3 regions of the Anaerobacillus sp. 63XJN7_5_ISO-PGPR-S23-430 genome follow, and region 3 is predicted to be linked to each of the others. Evidence: riboswitches for the same ligand, from Rfam matches in the RefSeq annotation. Region 3 holds a riboswitch; each other region holds the start of a gene.

Region 1 (6,356 bases), 750 kb from region 3:
AAGTTGAATTCCTTCAATAGGCGGAATAATCGGCCATGATCCTGTCGCCATCACAAGCTTATCGTAATCATCCTCAAACACTTCTTTTGTATTCAAATTCTTAACGCTAATACGATTGTTTATAGAATCAATATCTAATACTTCATGCTTCATTTTCATTGTGACACCCATCTCTTCTAACTTCTCAGGAGATGAATAGAATAAACCTTTTGGATCTTTTACAACTCCTCCAACATAAAGAGCAATTCCGCAAGATAAGAAAGAGACATTATCATTACGCTCATAAACCGTAATATCTGCTTCAGGATAACGTGTTGCTATATTCGTAACTGCGGCCGTTCCGGCATGTGTACATCCAACAACTGCTACTTTCATCAATAATTCCTCCTTGTATAATTGTGAATTATTTCACATAAAAGGACGCAATCATGTGATGTGTTTCACAATTTCTATATTGTAATTATATGTTCCTTTTGTATTAATTGCAATAAGTTTGTTCAATGTTTCACAATAAATTTTAAACACAAAGTCGTCTTACTATCACATACCTTCCTATCGCGTTACGATAATGATAGAAGGTTAATACTACTTAATAAAGCGGAAGGAGTCTGACCATGGTTACATTAAGCATTCTTGATCAAGTCCCTATACCTTCAGGGAGTGATGCCTATAAAACACTTGAGCATACGCGTGAACTCGCACGTACTGCAGAAGCTCTTGGATACTACCGATACTGGTTTGCAGAACACCATAGTACAAAAGGGCTTGCCAGCACCTCTCCAGAGATTATGATGTCTCACATCGCAGCCTCAACCTTTAATATCAAGGTAGGCTCTGGTGGTGTCCTGCTTCCACAATATAGTCCATTCAAAGTGGCAGAGAATTTCCGACAACTAGAAGCTCTTCATCCAGGACGTGTTGACCTTGGAGTCGGCCGTTCACCCGGTGGTACAGCAAAAACACGATTAGCTTTAACAGATGGCATTAATAAAAGCTTGAATGAATTCCCACGTCAATTAGAAGAGCTCTCCCACTACTTGACTGACTCTATGCCGAGAGGACACGAGTTTGCCGGCATAAAAGCAGCTCCTCAAACCGACTCACCCCCTTCTCTTTGGCTATTAGGTATGGGTGAGAATAGTGCTAAAAAAGCAGCAGAATTGGGCATTGGCTATGTCTTTGGGCATTTTATTAAACCTGATCGAGGTAAAAACGCCCTCCAAACTTACTATCAACTGTTCCAACCTACTTATTATAGTCCTTCTCCTTCAGCTATTATTGCCCTATTCGTCGTATGTGGAGAAACTGACGAAGAGGCGGAAGAACTTGCTTTAAGTCAGGATCTCTGGCTTCTGCGAGTAGAAAAAGGTCTTGATAGTCGAGTGCCATCCATTGACGAAGCTAAACAGCACCGTTATACAGTAACGGAAGAAGAACGAATAAAAAATAATCGAAAACGAATGATAATCGGATCTAGAGAAACAGTAAAGAAGAAAATCGACGAATTAGCCGAACACTATCAAACTGAAGAATTCATGGTTCTCACAAACATACATGATTTTGATGAGCGAAGAAAATCATATGAGCGTCTTGCACATATTTATTTATAAGGCGATTACTCAACATGTTTTTAGGTGTTACTCAAATAAAAGCCCCTACTTCTCAATGAAGTAGGGGCTTTTACCGTTATTCAGTTAATTCGGATCGATGCCGTATTCGATAAAATTCATAGAAATTCTTAACGATGACCTTAATGACGGAGTAAAGTGGAATAGCAATCAGCATCCCAATGAACCCATATAAAGCCGCTGCTACAATTAGTAGTAAAATGATGGTTAAAGGGTGTATGTTTAACCTTTTACCTAAGACAACAGGCGCTACCAGGTTTCCTTCTAACTGTTGAACAACTATCGTAATAATAATCACATACAAGGCTAACATCGGTTCTTGTGTTAAAGCGACAACCAGAGCAGGTATCACACCAATAATTGGTCCGAAAAATGGGACCACTGCTGTGATCATCACAAATAGTCCTAATATTAATGCATAAGGTAGTCCAATGATTAAATAACCAACATACATTAGGACACCGTCTACGATTGCTACAATAATTTGTCCGATAATATAGGCCGATAAAGTTTTATCAACCTTATGAAGGATCTGTTCTCCTTCACCCTGATGTTTATTTGGAATAAATCTTAGGAGAAATGGGCTTAATTTATGATCATCTTTAAGAAAATAGAATAAGACAAAAGGTACGATTACAAGGACTGTCGTAGCACTTGTTAATGCACTCACAACCTGCATAATATGATCACCGAGGCTTTGCGTTAAATTACCTAAATAGCTCGTTGCTTTTTGTTGAAGGTTTTCTACAGAAAGCATCCCCATATCATTTTTCTCCATCATTTTCTCAGCTTCTTTTGCTGATTCTTTCAGCTTCTCAGGCAACTCCTTCGAAAACTCTGAAACCTGACTCTGAATCGGATTTGCTAGAAAAGTGAATCCAGTATAGAGGATACCCGCAATCCCTATAAACACAATTAAAATCGCGACAATATCTGATACAAATGGAATCTTTTTTAATAACTTAACAATAGGCTTGATTGCATAATACAAAAAACCAGCAATTAGTACTGGATAAAACAATGTACCTATAATTGTTTTCACCGGTTTCAATAAATCTAATTCTGTCAAAAAGAAAAAACAGATTAATAATAGAATAATACCTGTTATATACTTGAAGAAATCATGTCTAATCCACATTGGCCGTCTCCTTTGTTTTTATTCATTTCACTCTCATCCCTATACCACTCAACACTCTTTTACTAACTTGATTTCCACAAAAAGTTTCCGATTCCAGGGGATCTAAAAAGGAACCTCTCTCGTAAATATTGTTTCTATAAGAGTGAGGGGTGATTCCCTCTCCAATCAGCTAAATGTGGTTTTAAATACAAAACTACCATCTTTTAGGAATGAACCAAAATATAACGATAAAATGTCTCACGACTAACAAAAGAGAGCCGGAATACTCCAGCCCTCTTTTCTGGTTATAACAACGTTAGGATTCCCCCTAGATTCTTGCTTGTTTCTTTACGATCTAATCTTGTTTGAGCTCTTTTTTGGGCTAGCTCGTTAAGCTGCTTTTCCCCTTCAGTTTCCGGCTGAATTCCAGGTACTTTCATTGGTCTACCGTCGAGAAGGGCTACAAACGTAATAAAACACGTCGCTGCTATACGATTGGCACCCGTTAAAAGGTGTTCGGCGTTTACTTTCACAAAAACTTCCATTGAGCTTTTACCTGTCCATATGACAAAAGCTTCATAATGAATCGAATCCTCTTCCGTTATAGGATGTAAAAACTCCACCGTATCCATAGACACTGTCACGCATTCTAGACGAGAATGCCTTGTCGCCGCGATTGATGCTAGCATATCCATATCGGCAAGGAGTTTACCCCCAAATAATGTTCCATGGCTGTTAAGGTCAGGCGGAAAAATACGGCTGCTCTTATACACTCTTGATTCGCTTACATTCTTTTTCATATCATCTCTCCTTTTCTAAACAATAAAAAATGCATACTCTTTTCATAAGAGCATGCATAACAAATAGACTTTTCCCAGTCTTCTCCGTTACACCCCCCTATCGTCCGTAGGTCAATCAGTGCTTTAGAAAAGGCAGGTCTCCTGGCTTGAAGCTTTGTTGAACGAATGCCCCTTCCCTATCATTGATAAGTGGGGTAACGCACCGTCCTTACTTCTTACAGTGGCGGGACCGCATTGGATTTTCACCAATTTCCCTATTAAGTACTGGAATCAGTACACCTTTTCCATTTTATTCAATTGTACTTCTCTATTCTTCATGCCGGGGATCCAAAAGTCAATACCATTCGTTAATCAAACGTTTGTTTAACTATTTATACCTTAAACAAACGTTTATTTAATGATTTTTCCGCCTGCAGAGGAACCAATTAATTAGAATGCAACAAAAAAAAGACGCCTTCACAGCGCCTTTATTTATTCGTCGGTTGAATCCTCAACCATTTGTTTTAATTCAGATAAACTAGTTCCGTCAAAACGCTTACCATCTACAAATAAGGTAGGCGTTTCTGAAACATTCTTTTTATTTGCATAAGCAAGGTCAGCTTCTACTCGTTTCTCACCTGCACCACTCTTATAGGCTTTAACAACTCTGTCCGTTTCTTCTTCACTAACTAGACCACTAAGGGTTTTCGTTAAGAAAGATTCAGTTAAAACATCTTTCGTCTCAGATCCTTTTTTATGTTTGTCATACAGAACATGATGAAATTGCCAAAATACATCATTACCTAATTCTTGATAAACAACCTCAGCAAATTCAGCAGCCCTCGTGGAATCTTTATAGAGGAACGGATAATGGACAAAGTAAAATTTTGCTTTCTCAGTTGCTAATAATTCCTCTTGGATTTTTGGAAGCAAAGATTCATTAAAGGATTGACATGAAGAGCATTTATAATCACCAAATTGCACAATTTCAACTGGCGCTGTTTCCTCACCCAAGTGCGGTTGAGAATCTAATTTAAATCCTTTTGTATTTGCAAATGGATGAAACAGAAAGTTAATAAACAAAAATAGAATAACGAGTCCCGCAAATAATAATAACCATCTGGCACCCGGTTTTAACTTCTTTTTTGGTTTAGCCATTCAGTCACTTCCTCTTTAATCCTTTGTTACTTTCTCCTGATCGATCTTAAACGACCAACCTTTTCTCTTAAGGTATGTTGAAAGACTATATGGACCGCCGCCTCCTAGAAATAAAGACACTGACATAGCTAGAAAAGCAATGTCTAGTTCATAACCGCCCAGCATTCCAGTTGATCTCTTTACAAAGAGAAGAGCTCCTAATAAAATCATGGAAAACAGTACGCTGACAATTCGCGTTCCTAAGCCGAGAATCATCAAAACTCCTCCAGTTAACTCAACTATAGCCACAACATAAGCAAGAAAACCAGAAATACCGATTGTCTCAAAAAAAGCTACTGTATTCGTGATCCCTTCAGAAAACTTTAAAAAACCATGAGCAAAAAAAAGCATACCTACGACCAATCGAATTGTTAACAACCCGAGATGGGGATAGGTTTTCATTATTGATCCTCCCCAGATACTAACATTATTTGACACCGTTCGACACAGTTATCCAACTAAACGTTATCATAATGAATGCCTACATTGCAAAAGGATGAAGACCTATTTCTGCCCCCTTGCGAGTGTGGAATGCCGTATGATTTGATTGATCACTTCCGAAAATACTAACCCTACTGCAATGGATCCCGATATCATAAATGCTCTGGCTGCAAGGTTAATGGCACTATTGTAATCATTTTGAACGAAATTCCTCATCGCATCGTAAGCCAGACCACCTGGAACAAGCGGAATAATCCCCGCTACACTAAATATAATGACTGGTGTCCGATACACCTTTGCAAAAACCTGACTAATAACAGCGATGACAAATGAGGCTGTTACAGTGGCGATGACAGCATCAATACCTGATGCCTCCATTCCGTAATAAATCATCCAGCCACACATGCCAACAAACCCGCCTTTAATAAGGGAGGATTTAGGAGCGTTAAATAATAATCCAAACGCTGCACTTGCCACAAAGCTCGTCAAAACCTGAGCAATAATTGTCATAATTGTCCTCCCTTTCTATAAAAATGATACAACAAGGGCAATGCCTGCTCCAATCGCAAATGCGGTAAGAAAGGCTTCTGCGCCTTTAGATAGGCCAGATATTAAATGCCCCGCCATTAAATCCCTTACAGCATTCGTGATTAATAGACCAGGAACAAGTGGCATCACTGAACCAATAATAATTTTATCAAGTTGCCCACCGATTCCAGTAGACACAAAAAGGACAGCGAGTAATCCTATGACAAATGAAGCAAGGAACTCTGAGAAGAATTTTATCGGTACAAGGCGGTTAAATAGTGAAACACTATAAAAGCCACCTCCCCCTGCAAGAACTGCCGGAAGAAAATCTCCCCACTCCCCTTGAAACATAATTAGAAAACAACCGCTTGCAATCGCAGCAGCAACTAACTGCTTAGGAAATGTATACCGCTCGGTCATTTTATCCAATTGGTCAAGCTCTTCATAAGCTTCCTTAATCGAAAGACCACCGCTGCTAATTCTCCTCGATATACTATTTACCTTCGTTACTTTATCTAAATCCGTCGTGCGCTCTGAAATGCGCATCAACTGTGTTTTGGAAGGTTCAGGACCTTCTAAAGAGAAAATAATCCCAGTAGGGGTTACGTAACTATTCGAATGCGTTGCCCCATAAGCGTCCGCAATTCTAGTCATCGTATCTTCTAC
Region 2 (6,356 bases), 520 kb from region 3:
CAAGAAATTACTGTTCAGAACGTACGTTTAAATAAGAAAAAACGACTGTTATTAGTGAATGAGGAAGAAATGCCTTTAACGCCGAAAGAGTACGATGTGCTCGCCTATCTCCTCCAACATCCAGGACAACCGTTTACAAGAGAGAGATTAATTGAAGCCATTTGGGGTTATCAATATGTAGGTGATGGTAGGATTATTGATGACCTTGTGAAAAGGCTACGTAAAAAGATGTCAGATGCAAATGCGCAAGCGAAGATTGCAACAGTTTGGGGGTACGGCTATAAAATCGATGAAGAAGTTTAATATCGGTACCAAATTGTTTCTTAGTTATATCGTTCTTATTGTTGTTATTCTGCTTATTACTACTATTTCATTTCAATATTTATTTCAAGAATATCTTGTGCGCGAAACGAGAGAACAGCTGCAAAAAGAGGGATTGCAAATTAGTCAGATGCTCGAAGATCGACAGTGGAAGGGCGAAAATCCACCTAATGGGTTACTTGATCGCAGAAGAATTGAAATGGCAGGCAATTTAATCTCATCTCAATTTATAATTTATAATGCAAACGAGAAGGCAATTTATTCGAATGTCGATGAAGTGGTTCGAATTGATTATGAAGAAAACAAAGGAAAATTATATGTTACAGAGGAAGTGCCAATTAGTCTTTCACGAGAGCAAGTTGGCAGTATTGTGCTATTTACGAAGGTAGAAAGTCTTGAAGGTTTCAATCGGATTATTCAGCAATCACAGGCTGTTAGTCTTTTAGTATCTGCTGCTGTTGCCGTGCTCCTTGCTGCTATTATGCAGAAAGGAATAGCGGGGCCAACTCGATTACTTGCCAATCACATGAGGGAATTTACGATGCGCAAGGAACAACCCCCGTTGACGCTTAAAACAAAGGATGAAATCAATGAACTTGCTAAGACATTTCAAGAACTAACGGAGCAACTTCGAAAAAATGATTTTGATCAGAAGGAATTCCTTCAAAATGCGTCTCATGAATTAAAAACACCTCTAATGGCCATTCAAGGGAATGCGGAAGGGATTCTAGATGAAGTAATCGTAGGACAGGACGTCGAGTATAGTCTTGAAGTGATCGTGAAAGAAACGCAGCGTTTAAAAAAGATCGTGCAGGACATTTCTTATTTAACTAGGTTAGAAACAGTAGATGAATCTTTTACTTATGAAGTAGTCGATCTTCATCACGTGTTGATGGAAGTCATCACTGTGGTAAAACCACTTGCACATCAACGGCAAATAGAGGTAAGGTATGACATTGATCATACCATAGACCTTAAGATGGACAGTGATAAAATGAAGCAAGCTTTTATGAATATTTTCGGTAATGCCCTTCGATTCGCTTCATCCGTTATAGAAGTACATGTCCACCAAGATAATCGTCAAGTTTATATTGAGGTTGAAGATGATGGTAAAGGCTTTGGCGAGAATCCAGAGCGCGTTTTTGAACGATTTTATACAGGTGACAAGTCAGGTTCTGGCATTGGTCTATCGATTACGAAAACAATAGTAGAAAAGCATAATGGTAACATTTACGCCGAAGACAATAAAAAGGGAGGAAGGATCGTGATCTCGATTCCTTTTCAATCGTAGTTAGAACTTTATGTTTTATGCTCACTTAACTTTTGTAGAATTTCTTTGCTTTCTTGTTCACTCAAAATACCGAATTTCTGACAGAGTTGTGTATAGCCAGCCAATTTCTTAAAATTAACCGAAGATGATCTTTTCATCATACTCACCTTTCTTTCCTTCAGGAAACTTTTTTAGGTATCAACAATATATGCATGAGCAGGTTGAAAGTGATAGGTGAGTGTCTTTAGAGTTGAAATAAATCTAAGTCAATGTAACAATAAAGCTTGTGCTAAATTAAAGCATCATGTAAGATGGAGTTATCAATATTTAGTGATATATAAATGTTTGGAATACTATATATGGGTAAAATGTACGTAATTTAATAATTGAGTATACGGTGTCGTAGAACGACTTAATAGGGAATCCGGTCGAATCCGGAGCTGTCCCCGCAACTGTCGTGTGGACGAGGCAAGAAACCACTGGAGTTAATTCCGGGAAGGCTTGCCAAGGAAGAAGCACAAGCCAGTAGACCTGCCGTATAGTCAAAAACGTTTCTATTCTTCGGGGGTTGAGGGTGAGAAATGGCAGGGTAAATGTACGAGTATGTCCATTTATACGTTGTCGTTTTCTCCAGGCTCACTCTTCCGAGAGTGAGCTTTTTATTTTGGATGGATAAAGGAGAGAGGTATATGAGTACTGTAGCAGAAATGACAGTAACAAAAATGATGGAGGAAGTAAGAACGCTCCTAGATGAGTACCCGTCACTTGCTAGTGAGAGTTTTATTGAAAAAACAATTGATGGTATTTCAGAAGAATCAACGCAAGAAGAGGTTGGTAACATTCTAGTTTTAAATGCCCTTGAACGAATCAGCGCAACAGAACCTGACTGGACTTATGTGGCAGCAGCTTTTCATCTTCATTCGCTCTATCGTAAATCTCTTTCACATCGTTCTGAGAAAGAGGTATATGGTGGGGGAAGCTTCTATCGCCTTCTTCAACAGCTGACAGATGAAGGGATTTATAACAAGGCACTCCTTCAGTCTTATTCCAAGAATGAAGTAGGGCAAGTTGCTAAGTTAATCGAGCCATCAAGAGATCGTTTGTTTACATACATCGGACTACGAACGCTCGCAGACCGCTATCTAGCTACAGATCATGATAAGAATGTGTATGAATTACCTCAAGAGCGCTTTCTAGTCATTGCTATGACGCTCATGGTAAATGAACCAAAAGATAAGAGATTAAATCTAATTGAAGAAGCGTATTGGGCGCTATCTAATTTATATATGACAGTAGCAACGCCTACTCTTTCAAATGCAGGAAAAAGCTATGGACAGCTAAGCTCATGCTTTATCGATACGGTGGATGACAGTCTTAGAGGAATCTATGACAGCAATACAGATGTAGCGACCGTTTCGAAAAATGGTGGAGGAATTGGAGCATATCTCGGGAAAATTCGTTCTCGTGGTAGTGATATTAAAGGGTTTAAAGGAAATTCATCTGGGGTTTTACCGTGGATGAAGCAATTAAACAATACAGCTGTGAGCGTAGACCAGCTAGGACAGCGTCAAGGTGCTGTTGCTGTTTATCTTGATGTCTGGCATAAGGATGTTTTCGAATTTCTTGATGCCAAGCTTAATAACGGAGACGAACGAATGAGGACACATGATCTTTTCACGGGTCTTTGTATTCCAGATATCTTTATGGAAGCAGTGGAAGACCGTGGAGACTGGCATTTATTTGATCCTCATGAAGTACGCCAGGTGATGGGCTTTTCACTAGAAGATGTGTATGACAAAGAAAAAGGATCAGGAGAGTTTCGTATGAAATATAGGCAATGTGTGAACCATCCTGAGCTTTCAAGAAAAACCGTGCCGGCTATTGAGATTATGAAGCGAGTCATGAAATCACAATTGGAAACTGGGACGCCTTATATGTTCTATCGAGATACGGTGAATCGAGCGAATCCGAATAAGCATGCTGGTATGATCTATGCTTCCAATCTTTGTACGGAAATTATGCAAAATATGAGTGCAACGACCGTTGAAGAGGAATTCACGAAAGACGGTAAGATTATCATTACGAAAACGCCTGGTGACTATGTCGTTTGTAATCTATCAAGTATTAATCTTGGGCGTGCGGTTACAGCTAATGCACTAGAGCGATTAATTCCAATTCAAGTAAGAATGCTGGATAACGTGATCGATATTAATACGATCGAAGTGCCTCAAGCCCAGTTAACGAATGAGAAGTATAGAAGCATTGGTCTTGGAACGTTTGGTTGGCATCACCTCCTTGCGAAAAAAGAGATTGTCTGGGAAAGTCATGAAGCGGCAGACTATGCGGACGAACTATATGAAACAATCAATTATTTAACGATACAGGCAAGTCATGAGCTTGCCGTTGAAAAAGGAAGCTACTCTCTCTTTGAAGGCTCTGATTGGCAAAATGGGGAGTACTTTAATCAACGAGGTTACGTTAGTGAAAAATGGCAGTCCCTTAAGGAAAGGGTCCAAACGAATGGTGTCAGAAACGCCTATCTTTTAGCGGTTGCCCCTAACAGTTCAACAAGTTTAATAGCCGGATCAACAGCATCAATCGATCCGATTTTTCAAAAAGAATACTCTGAGGAAAAGAAGAACTATAAAATTCCTGTTACAGCGCCTGATCTTTCACCTGAAACGACCTGGTATTACAAATCGGCTTATCACATTGATCAGCTTTGGAGTATTGAGCAGAATGCAGCCAGACAGCGTCATGTGGACCAATCAATATCGTTTAATATCTATGTGCAAAGTACTGTAAAAGCGAAAGACTTACTGAACATTCATATAACAGCCTGGAGAAAAGGTTTGAAAACAACCTACTATACACGAAGTACATCTGTAGATATTGACGACTGTGAAAGTTGCGCAAGCTAAAGGAGGAATTGGAATTGACTACGATTCAACAAAGAAAGCTATACGATGTCTCCGCACCAAATAGCTCGACTGGAATTATCAATGGGGAAAGCTCAAACGTTTTAAATTGGGATGATGTCCGTTTTAGCTGGGCATATCCTATGTACAAAAATATGTTAGGAAACTTTTGGACTCCGTTTGAAATTAATATGTCGAACGACGTGAAGCAATGGGAAGCATTAAGCGAAGATGAGCAAGATACGTTTAAGAAAATTATTGGCCTTCTTGCCTTCCTAGATTCGATTCAAACTGATTATTCAAGTAAGGTTGCGGATTATTTAACAGATTCAAGCCTTTCTGCGCTCATGCAGGTGCTTTCGTTCCAGGAAGTTGTACATAATCAGTCATATAGCTATGTACTTTCTTCCATTGTAAATAAAAATGAGCAAGACCGCATTTTTGAATATTGGAAGCATGATGACGTGCTCTTAGAACGAAACCAATTTATTGCTTCTGGTTATGAAGCATTTGTTAAAAATCCAACACCACAAACGTTTTTTGAATCGATTGTTTATGACATTATTCTTGAAGGACTTTTCTTCTACGCCGGGTTCGCTTTCTTTTATAACCTTGCTCGAAATCAAAAGATGGTGTCTACCTCAACAATGATTAACTATATTAACCGCGATGAGCAGCTGCATGTGACGTTGTTCGTTAATATAGTGAAAGAATTATTCAATGAGCATCCTGAACTGAATACGAAAGAAAATCATGATTTCATCACGAATACATTTCGTGAAGCTGCTGAGCTTGAGATGAAATGGGGAGAATACATTATTGGTAATCGATTCCCTGGTATTACAATGAACGAACTCAATGACTACATTAAATTTATGGCAAACAATCGCGTCAATCAGCTTGGTATCGAACGCCCATTTGAAGGTCACCGAGAGAACCCTATGCGGTGGATCAAAGCCTACGCGGATGTGAACGCTGGGAAAAGTGATTTCTTCGAACAGAAATCACGTCAGTATACAAAAGTGTCTGATGATAATGGGTTTGATGATTTATAAAGAAATGAGAGAAAGGTCAACTCAAATAATGAGTTGATCTTTTTTTTTAGACATTAAGAGTGAAAGTAATGTACGACAAAAAAGAAATTTTGTGGTAAGATACTTAAAATCATTTTGTACTTTAACGTGAAAGAACGTATTCATATAAGGAGATGTAACATGAGAAAGAAGCGAATTGTTGTTAAGATTGGGAGCAGTTCATTAACAAACGGTAAGGGAGAAATTGATCTAGTTAAGCTCATTGATCATGTTAACGCCCTCACATTACTTCGTCAGGAAGGACATGAAGTACTTCTTGTTTCTTCAGGAGCAGTTGCGGCAGGTTTTAAAGAACTTGGATATCCAGCAAGACCCGTCACGTTAAAAGGAAAGCAGGCTGCAGCCGCTCTTGGACAAAGTTTACTTATTAAATCTTATATCGAGGAATTCAATCAGCGAAACATTTCAGTCGCTCAAATTCTTTTAACACGCCCCGATTTCTCGAATCAAGAACGATACAAAAATGCGTTTGATACGCTTTCTGAATTGCTGGCAAGAGGGGTCATGCCGATTATTAATGAAAATGATACGGTTTCAACGGAAGAGTTAAAGTTTGGTGATAACGATATGCTTTCAGCTCTTGTAAGTGGACTTGTTCATGCAAATGAGTTGATCATTTTGACGGATGTGAACGGTATATATGATTCCAACCCAACAACTAACCCTGATGCGATCAAGTTTCATTCTATCACTGAAATTAGCGACAAGATGATTGGGCAAGCAGGGGGAGCTGGTTCGAGTGCTGGAACTGGG
Region 3 (6,356 bases):
CCAACTGATGCTCCGGATGAAACGCCGAGCACGTACGGATCCGCTAGTGGATTACGCAAAAGACCTTGAAAGGCGGCCCCTGCTATCGCAAGAGACGCCCCCACAAGACCTGCCAAAATGACGCGCGGCAAGCGAATATCCATCACAATTGTTGTAAACATTGGATCGGTTTTGCCTATGAATGGAAGGTGCAAAACTTCGCTTCCGATTAATTTTAGAATGGTAAGCACTGGAACTGAAACAGTACCGATTGAAATGCCAAGGAGCATGGCACCAATTAAGAGTGCTATCGCAATCGGATAGGCAATGAACCGTTTATTCAGCAAAAACATCCGGGTAAACCGCTTTTGCAAGTTCCTCTACTCCTTCAGTAAGACGAGGGCCAGAGCGCGTAACGAGGTCAGAGTGTACGTCAACAACCTGCTCTTCTTTGACAGCCGTTACGTCCTGCCAGCCGTCGCGGCTTAACACTTGTTCAACTGGCTTCTCTGTATAGTAGCCGTACGTTGTGATGATCACGTCAGGATTCGCTTCGATAATCGCTTCCTGATCCACCTGGTTCCAGCCTTCCTGATCGTGCGTCACGTTCTTCGCGTGAATCATCGTTAGCATGTCATCCATAAACGTATTCTTCCCTGGAGAGTAGATTTCAGGCGCAGGGGCAACTTCGACGAAGACATTTTTCTGATCTTCTTCACTAATGCTTTCTGCTTTTGCTTGAATGTCTTCAAGATCTTGCTTCATTTCATCGATCGTTGTTTCCGCTTCTTCCGTTTCACCAGTTGCTTGTCCGATCATTTCGATGGAAGCGTACACTTCATCGAAGCTTTTCGCATCGTTCACAACGAGTACGGTGATTCCAGCATCACGAAGCTGCTGTAGACCTGCTTCTGAGTTATGTGCGCTTGAGCCGTGTGCAAGTACGAGATCAGGCTTTAGAGAAATGATTTTCTCCACGTTAAATTCCATGCCGCCGATTTTTTCGATATCAGCCGTTTCTTCCGGATAGTTGGCGAAGTCAGATACGCCAACGACTTCTTCCCCTGCTCCCAGGTCGAAAAGGATCTCAGTGTTACTCGGGATTAAGGAGACAATTTTTTCAGGATCTTTTTCGATCGTAACATCCTGGTCCAATGCATCCGTTATCGTTACTGGGAAAGCGCTATCTTCTGACTGTTCAGCTTGCTCTGTATTCGCATTTCCTTCATTTGTCGCGCTGTTCTCTTCACTCGCTCCGCAACCTGCGATGATTCCTGTAACGAGAAAAAGTAAAACGAGTAGTGAATAAAGCTTTTTCATGTGTGTTTCTCCTCCTGTTTTCTGATGTCTCTAAACTAAAAAATCCCCACGCACGAGGGCATGAAGATGGTCGAATGGAAGTAACGGTGTGCCAAAGGCAGCACCTGAATCCGTTCGCACATCCCTATCCTCGTAGGCTGTTCGCGCTAGACTCAGGCAGGTCTCCTGGCTCATGGTTATCGCATGCTGCTCCTTCCCATTCGCTGTTACGAACAGTGGATTCTGCAGCAGGCGACCATTTACAGTGGCGGGACCGCGCTGGAATTGCACCAGCTTCCCTATTAAGTCTTCATTGAAAAGACACCTGAATCGATCACTATGTAATTGGTAACAGGTTTATTATACATGATTGCGGGAGTGGGGGGAACAGTTGTGTTTTGAGGGGGTCAGGCTCGCGCCTGACCCCCTTCACAAACAAAAAACCATCATTGTCCACCCACGGTGGACAATGATGGTAATTCCTTTACTCTTCCTTCGCTTCTTCTACCATTTTCTTCAGGTCATCAATTGTTTGTCCTTCAAACGGCTCGCCGTTCACAAAGAGAGCTGGTGTGCCAGTAACGTCGAGATCACGGGCTTTCGATAAGTCGTAGTCGATCGCCGCTTCTCCTTCGCCATCTTTAAAAGCTGCAAGAACCTGTTCAGCTTTTTCTTCATCAGTCACTTCTTTTAGCGTGTCTACAAGGTAATCTTCTGTGTAGATGTCCTGCTTTTCCGTGCCTTCTGTTTGCTTTTCATACATTAATGAGTGGAATTCCCAGAACACGTCATTCCCAAGCTCCTGGTACACCACTTCAGCAAATTCCGCTGAGCGATCGGAATCAACATTAATAAATGGATAGTTGATAAACGAGAATTTGATTTCCCCTGTTTGAATTAACTCTTGATCAATTTGCGGGAAAAAAGACTGTTCGAATGCTTTACAGTAAGGACATTTGTAATCTCCAAATTCAATCACTTCTACCTGCGCATTTTCATCACCGAGAAATGGTTGCTCCATCGCTTTTTCCTCTGAACCATCAGAACTCGAGCCGCTTGAAACGACGATCACGATTACGATAACTGCAGCGACAGCGGCCACTAACCAGTAGATCCATGCTTTCGATTTTTTCTGCGCATTAGCTATTGTTTGCTTGTTCGGTTGCTTTTTCTTATTCTTATTTGCCATGATTCTTCCTCCTATGATTGTTTCGAAAAGTATTTGTAATCAACGGAAATGGCTCCACCTCCGCTAATCAAAACAGCGACTGACATACCGAGAAGAGCAAGATCCAATTCATACCCTCCGATAAATCCTGTCGTTAGTTTAACCGTAAAGATCGCTCCTAGCATGACGATCATGAAAAGCAAAGAAACAATGCGTGTGCCTAGTCCTACGATCATAAGAAGACCTCCGACTAGTTCAATCGTTGCAACGACATACGCTAAACCACCCAAAATGCCAATGCTCTCGAAAAATCCAGCGGTATTTCCAATCCCTCCAGCAAATTTATCTAGGCCGTGAACCGTAAAAATAAGACCGAGAACGATTCGTAGTACGACAAGGGCAACGTTTTGTGATAAATTCATAAATTAATTCCCTCCTAATTTTAACACTACGATATGTAGTGTTTGTTTCCGAAAAAGAATTAGGGTGTCGCCACCATAAACATGATGGATAACCCTAACACAATATAAAGTGAGTAAAGTACTGTCCCAACAGGCAACGTTACGTGCACTTCTTTTTCTGGCGCAAGAATATGTTGTATGCGATCGTTCACAGACGTTTCCGCAAAAGATACAGCAAAAGCATGACGCTGTCTGTGATCGCTTTTTAATAGTTTTAATAACGCGCTACTAAGATCAAGCATATTTGCTTCTTTCATCGCAAACCGATCCGCGGCAATTTCGCGTAGCGTGTGATAGTGATTTGATACCCATTTCAAAATCGGCACGTACCAAAGCGCGTGGACGAGAAGGGTGATGATAAATTTTTTCAATGGATCACGATGCTGCTGATGAAAAGTTTCGTGATAAATCACGGCGCGCAGCTCTTCTTTGCTCAACAGGCTAACTAGTTCAGTCGAAAGAACTATTTTGGGTTTAATCATTCCATATGTAAGCGCGATAGGCTCATCGCTTCTAATCACCTGGAGTGCCTGCTTTCCTAAATCGAAATTCCGAATGACTACCTGTGTGACAGTGTCTTCACGAAGAAGCGACAGCCGTTTCGAAAAGGTGACATATCGATAAATTTGCTTCACGATCATCATCACGATTAATGAAAATGTTGAGAGAATCAGAACTTCTAATAGCATGTTCATAGATGATAAACCGATCGCGCGAAGCATATTATGGCAGGCTTCAAGTACGCTTAACATAAGCGTCCAGTTCGAATATAAATGCAGACTGTATAGTGACATTTGAACAATCATCGTGGCTACAAGAAAAAAAGACAGCATAAACAAAAATCGCGGCTGTTTTATTCTCATCTTACTTCTCCTTTAGCTGCTTGATTTTTTGCTCAAGCTTTTCGATCAAAACTGGATCCGCTTCATCGAGCGCATCAAGCATATGATTCACAGCAAGCGGACCAAATTCATCCATTAGATCCTTTGTTAATTCCTTCGATTGCGTTTGTAAAAAATCTTCTTTCGATAGAAGCGGCTTAAACATTGACGTGCGCTTTTCAACTCGTTTTACTAGAATTCCTTTATCCACGAGACGATTCATGACCGTCATAACCGTGTTAAAGTTCGTACTTTTCTCTTGATCAAGCTTCTGTTTCACATCTTTGATCGTCATTTCTGGACCTTCAAAGAGTATGTCCATAACCTTCGCTTCAAGAGAGCCGAAAAAGCGGTTTAACCCTGTTTCATTCGTTTTGAACTGATGAATTTTCATCGCTTCCACCTCACACTACACAGTGTAGTCCAAAAGGATAGTAGGGTCAAGAAGGAAAAGAGAGGATATCTTCGAATGTGTTGGAGTGTCTTTCGTGCGGAGACAGTTGTTTTTAAAGGGGGTCAGGCTCGCGCCTGACCCCCTTTAAAAACACACCCCTCATCCATTTTTCTCATTAGCCCTCTCTTCTCCTCTCCTTCTTTCATAAGCTAGTAGCAACTCTATATGTGAACAAGCAAGAAGGGAGATTTATTTATGATAGAACCACATGGCGGTCAGCTAATAAACCGCATTCCATGTGAAGAGGATCGCCTGGCGCTTCTCGAGAAGGCCACAATGTTTCCGGTCGTCACCTTAACACCATGGAATTTATCCGATTTATATATGATCGCAATCGGTGCTTTTAGTCCGTTAACGGGCTTTATGAATCAAACAGATTATACGCACGTTTTAACTAAAATGAGGCTCGCAAATGGGACAATCTGGAGCTTGCCTATTACGCTTTCTGTATCCAAAGAAACGCGTGACAAGATTTTTACTAGTCCTACTGTTTGCCTGAAGGGTGAAGACGGGGAAATCTATGGATTAATGGAAGTAGAAGATATTTATGAAACAGACAAAACAGAAGAAGCTCGACGCGTCTATGGAACGAACGACGCTGAGCATCCAGGCGTTCAAAAAACGTACGAGCAGGAAGCGTTTAACCTCGGTGGCCCAATCACGCTCCTTCAGCACCCAACAGCTCTTCAAGACCATTTTCAAACGCCGGCAGAATTAAGAGAAACATTCCAACAGCGCGGCTGGAAAACAATCGTTGGCTTTCAAACGCGCAATCCGATTCATCGCGCACATGAATACCTTCAAAAGACGGCACTTGAAACCGTTGATGGCCTTCTCATCCATCCACTCGTTGGCGAAACGAAGAAAGATGACATTCCAGCGGATATTCGGATGAAAAGCTACAGCGCTCTTTTAGAAAACTATTATCCGTCTGATCGCGTCATTCTCTCCGTATTCCCAGCCGCGATGAGGTATGCTGGCCCGCGCGAGGCGATTTTTCATAGTCTCGTTCGGAAGAACTTTGGCTGCACACATTTTATCGTCGGCCGTGATCACGCAGGTGTTGGCGATTATTACGATACGTTCGCGGCGCAGAACATTTTTCACCAATTTGCAAAAGACGAAATCGGCATTGAGATTATGGCCTTCGAGCACGCGTTTTATTGTATCAAGTGTTCGAGCATGGCTACTGCCAAAACGTGTCCACACGATGGCGAATTTCACATTCATCTAAGCGGCACAAAGGTTCGAGAGATGCTGAAAAATGGCCAAAGACCTCCGAAAGAGTTTTCTCGCCCTGAAGTGATTGAGATTTTATTAGATGAGGTGCAGCACGATCATGAAGACGAATGATGCCGCGCGCGCTGAATGATGGCATTCTATTTCGTTATGATCACGATGAGCATCATGCTTTTCTGTCTTTTCTTTGAAAAAGGACGACCTGAGGTCATTCTAGCCTCGGTTCTCGTCTTATTTCTATTCACTGGCATTATTACGCCTGAGGAAGCAACGGCCGGATTCTCGAATGAAGGGATGCTTACGATTGCCCTTCTATTCATCGTGGCTGGAAGCATTCAGCGAAGTGGCATTGTGGATCGCCTCTTTCAACGTCTCCTAAAAAGCTCGCATTCGCCAAAGAAACGCCTGACTACATTGCTATTTCCAATCTCCATCATTTCGGCATTTGTGAACAATACTCCGATCGTGATCGCTTCTACGCCAATGGTGAAAAAATGGTGCGATGAAAACAGGGTGTCTCCTTCGAAGTTTCTTATTCCGCTTTCCTACGCTACGATTCTTGGCGGCACCATTACGTTAATTGGTACGTCGACAAACCTTGTCGTTCATGGACTGCTACTCGAAAACGGCTATGCTGGTTTTTCTTTTTTTCAGCTTAGTGCGGTCGGAATCCCGATCACGCTATTCGGTCTCGCGTATTTGATCTTCTTTAGTAACAAGCTGCTTCCAGATCGACGTTCTTCATCCTTCACTGAACCTGAATTGCTCAAAAAATACACCGGTGAAGTGCTTGTTACAGAACAATTCCCCTATATCAATCGCACTGTAAAAGAAGCGCAGCTACGGAGCTTGAAGGGGTTATTTCTCGTCAGCAT

The links. Region 3 has a riboswitch for cobalamin ahead of AC0VYJ_RS20385 (ABC transporter substrate-binding protein). Riboswitches for the same ligand answer to the same signal wherever they lie in the genome.
Region 1: linked by a shared signal. The riboswitch ahead of AC0VYJ_RS02255 (acyl-CoA thioesterase) and the one ahead of AC0VYJ_RS20385 (ABC transporter substrate-binding protein) in region 3 are both predicted to bind cobalamin.
Region 2: linked by a shared signal. The riboswitch ahead of AC0VYJ_RS17995 (ribonucleoside-diphosphate reductase subunit alpha) and the one ahead of AC0VYJ_RS20385 (ABC transporter substrate-binding protein) in region 3 are both predicted to bind cobalamin.

Annotation. Positions count from the first base shown of each region.
Region 1 covers NZ_CM149686.1:412,934-419,289, reverse strand. Annotated here, with positions in the region: gene AC0VYJ_RS02270 (CoA-disulfide reductase) at 1-375, opposite strand, end outside; gene AC0VYJ_RS02265 (LLM class flavin-dependent oxidoreductase) at 615-1,610, shown strand; gene AC0VYJ_RS02260 (AI-2E family transporter) at 1,687-2,766, opposite strand; gene AC0VYJ_RS02255 (acyl-CoA thioesterase) at 3,051-3,545, opposite strand; cobalamin riboswitch at 3,660-3,843, opposite strand; gene AC0VYJ_RS02250 (DsbA family protein) at 4,017-4,682, opposite strand; gene AC0VYJ_RS02245 (DoxX family protein) at 4,698-5,123, opposite strand; gene AC0VYJ_RS02240 (threonine/serine exporter family protein) at 5,226-5,672, opposite strand; gene AC0VYJ_RS02235 (threonine/serine exporter family protein) at 5,688-6,356, opposite strand, start outside.
Region 2 covers NZ_CM149686.1:3,440,321-3,446,676, reverse strand. Annotated here, with positions in the region: gene AC0VYJ_RS18010 (response regulator transcription factor) at 1-303, shown strand, start outside; gene AC0VYJ_RS18005 (sensor histidine kinase) at 242-1,612, shown strand; gene AC0VYJ_RS18000 (hypothetical protein) at 1,621-1,749, opposite strand; cobalamin riboswitch at 1,970-2,144, shown strand; gene AC0VYJ_RS17995 (ribonucleoside-diphosphate reductase subunit alpha) at 2,281-4,512, shown strand; gene AC0VYJ_RS17990 (ribonucleotide-diphosphate reductase subunit beta) at 4,527-5,564, shown strand; gene proB (glutamate 5-kinase) at 5,724-6,356, shown strand, end outside.
Region 3 covers NZ_CM149686.1:3,957,514-3,963,869, forward strand. Annotated here, with positions in the region: gene AC0VYJ_RS20380 (FecCD family ABC transporter permease) at 1-332, opposite strand, end outside; gene AC0VYJ_RS20385 (ABC transporter substrate-binding protein) at 316-1,299, opposite strand; cobalamin riboswitch at 1,438-1,622, opposite strand; gene AC0VYJ_RS20390 (DsbA family protein) at 1,763-2,467, opposite strand; gene AC0VYJ_RS20395 (DoxX family protein) at 2,479-2,868, opposite strand; gene AC0VYJ_RS20400 (M56 family metallopeptidase) at 2,928-3,770, opposite strand; gene AC0VYJ_RS20405 (BlaI/MecI/CopY family transcriptional regulator) at 3,772-4,182, opposite strand; gene sat (sulfate adenylyltransferase) at 4,438-5,595, shown strand; gene AC0VYJ_RS20415 (SLC13 family permease) at 5,611-6,356, shown strand, end outside.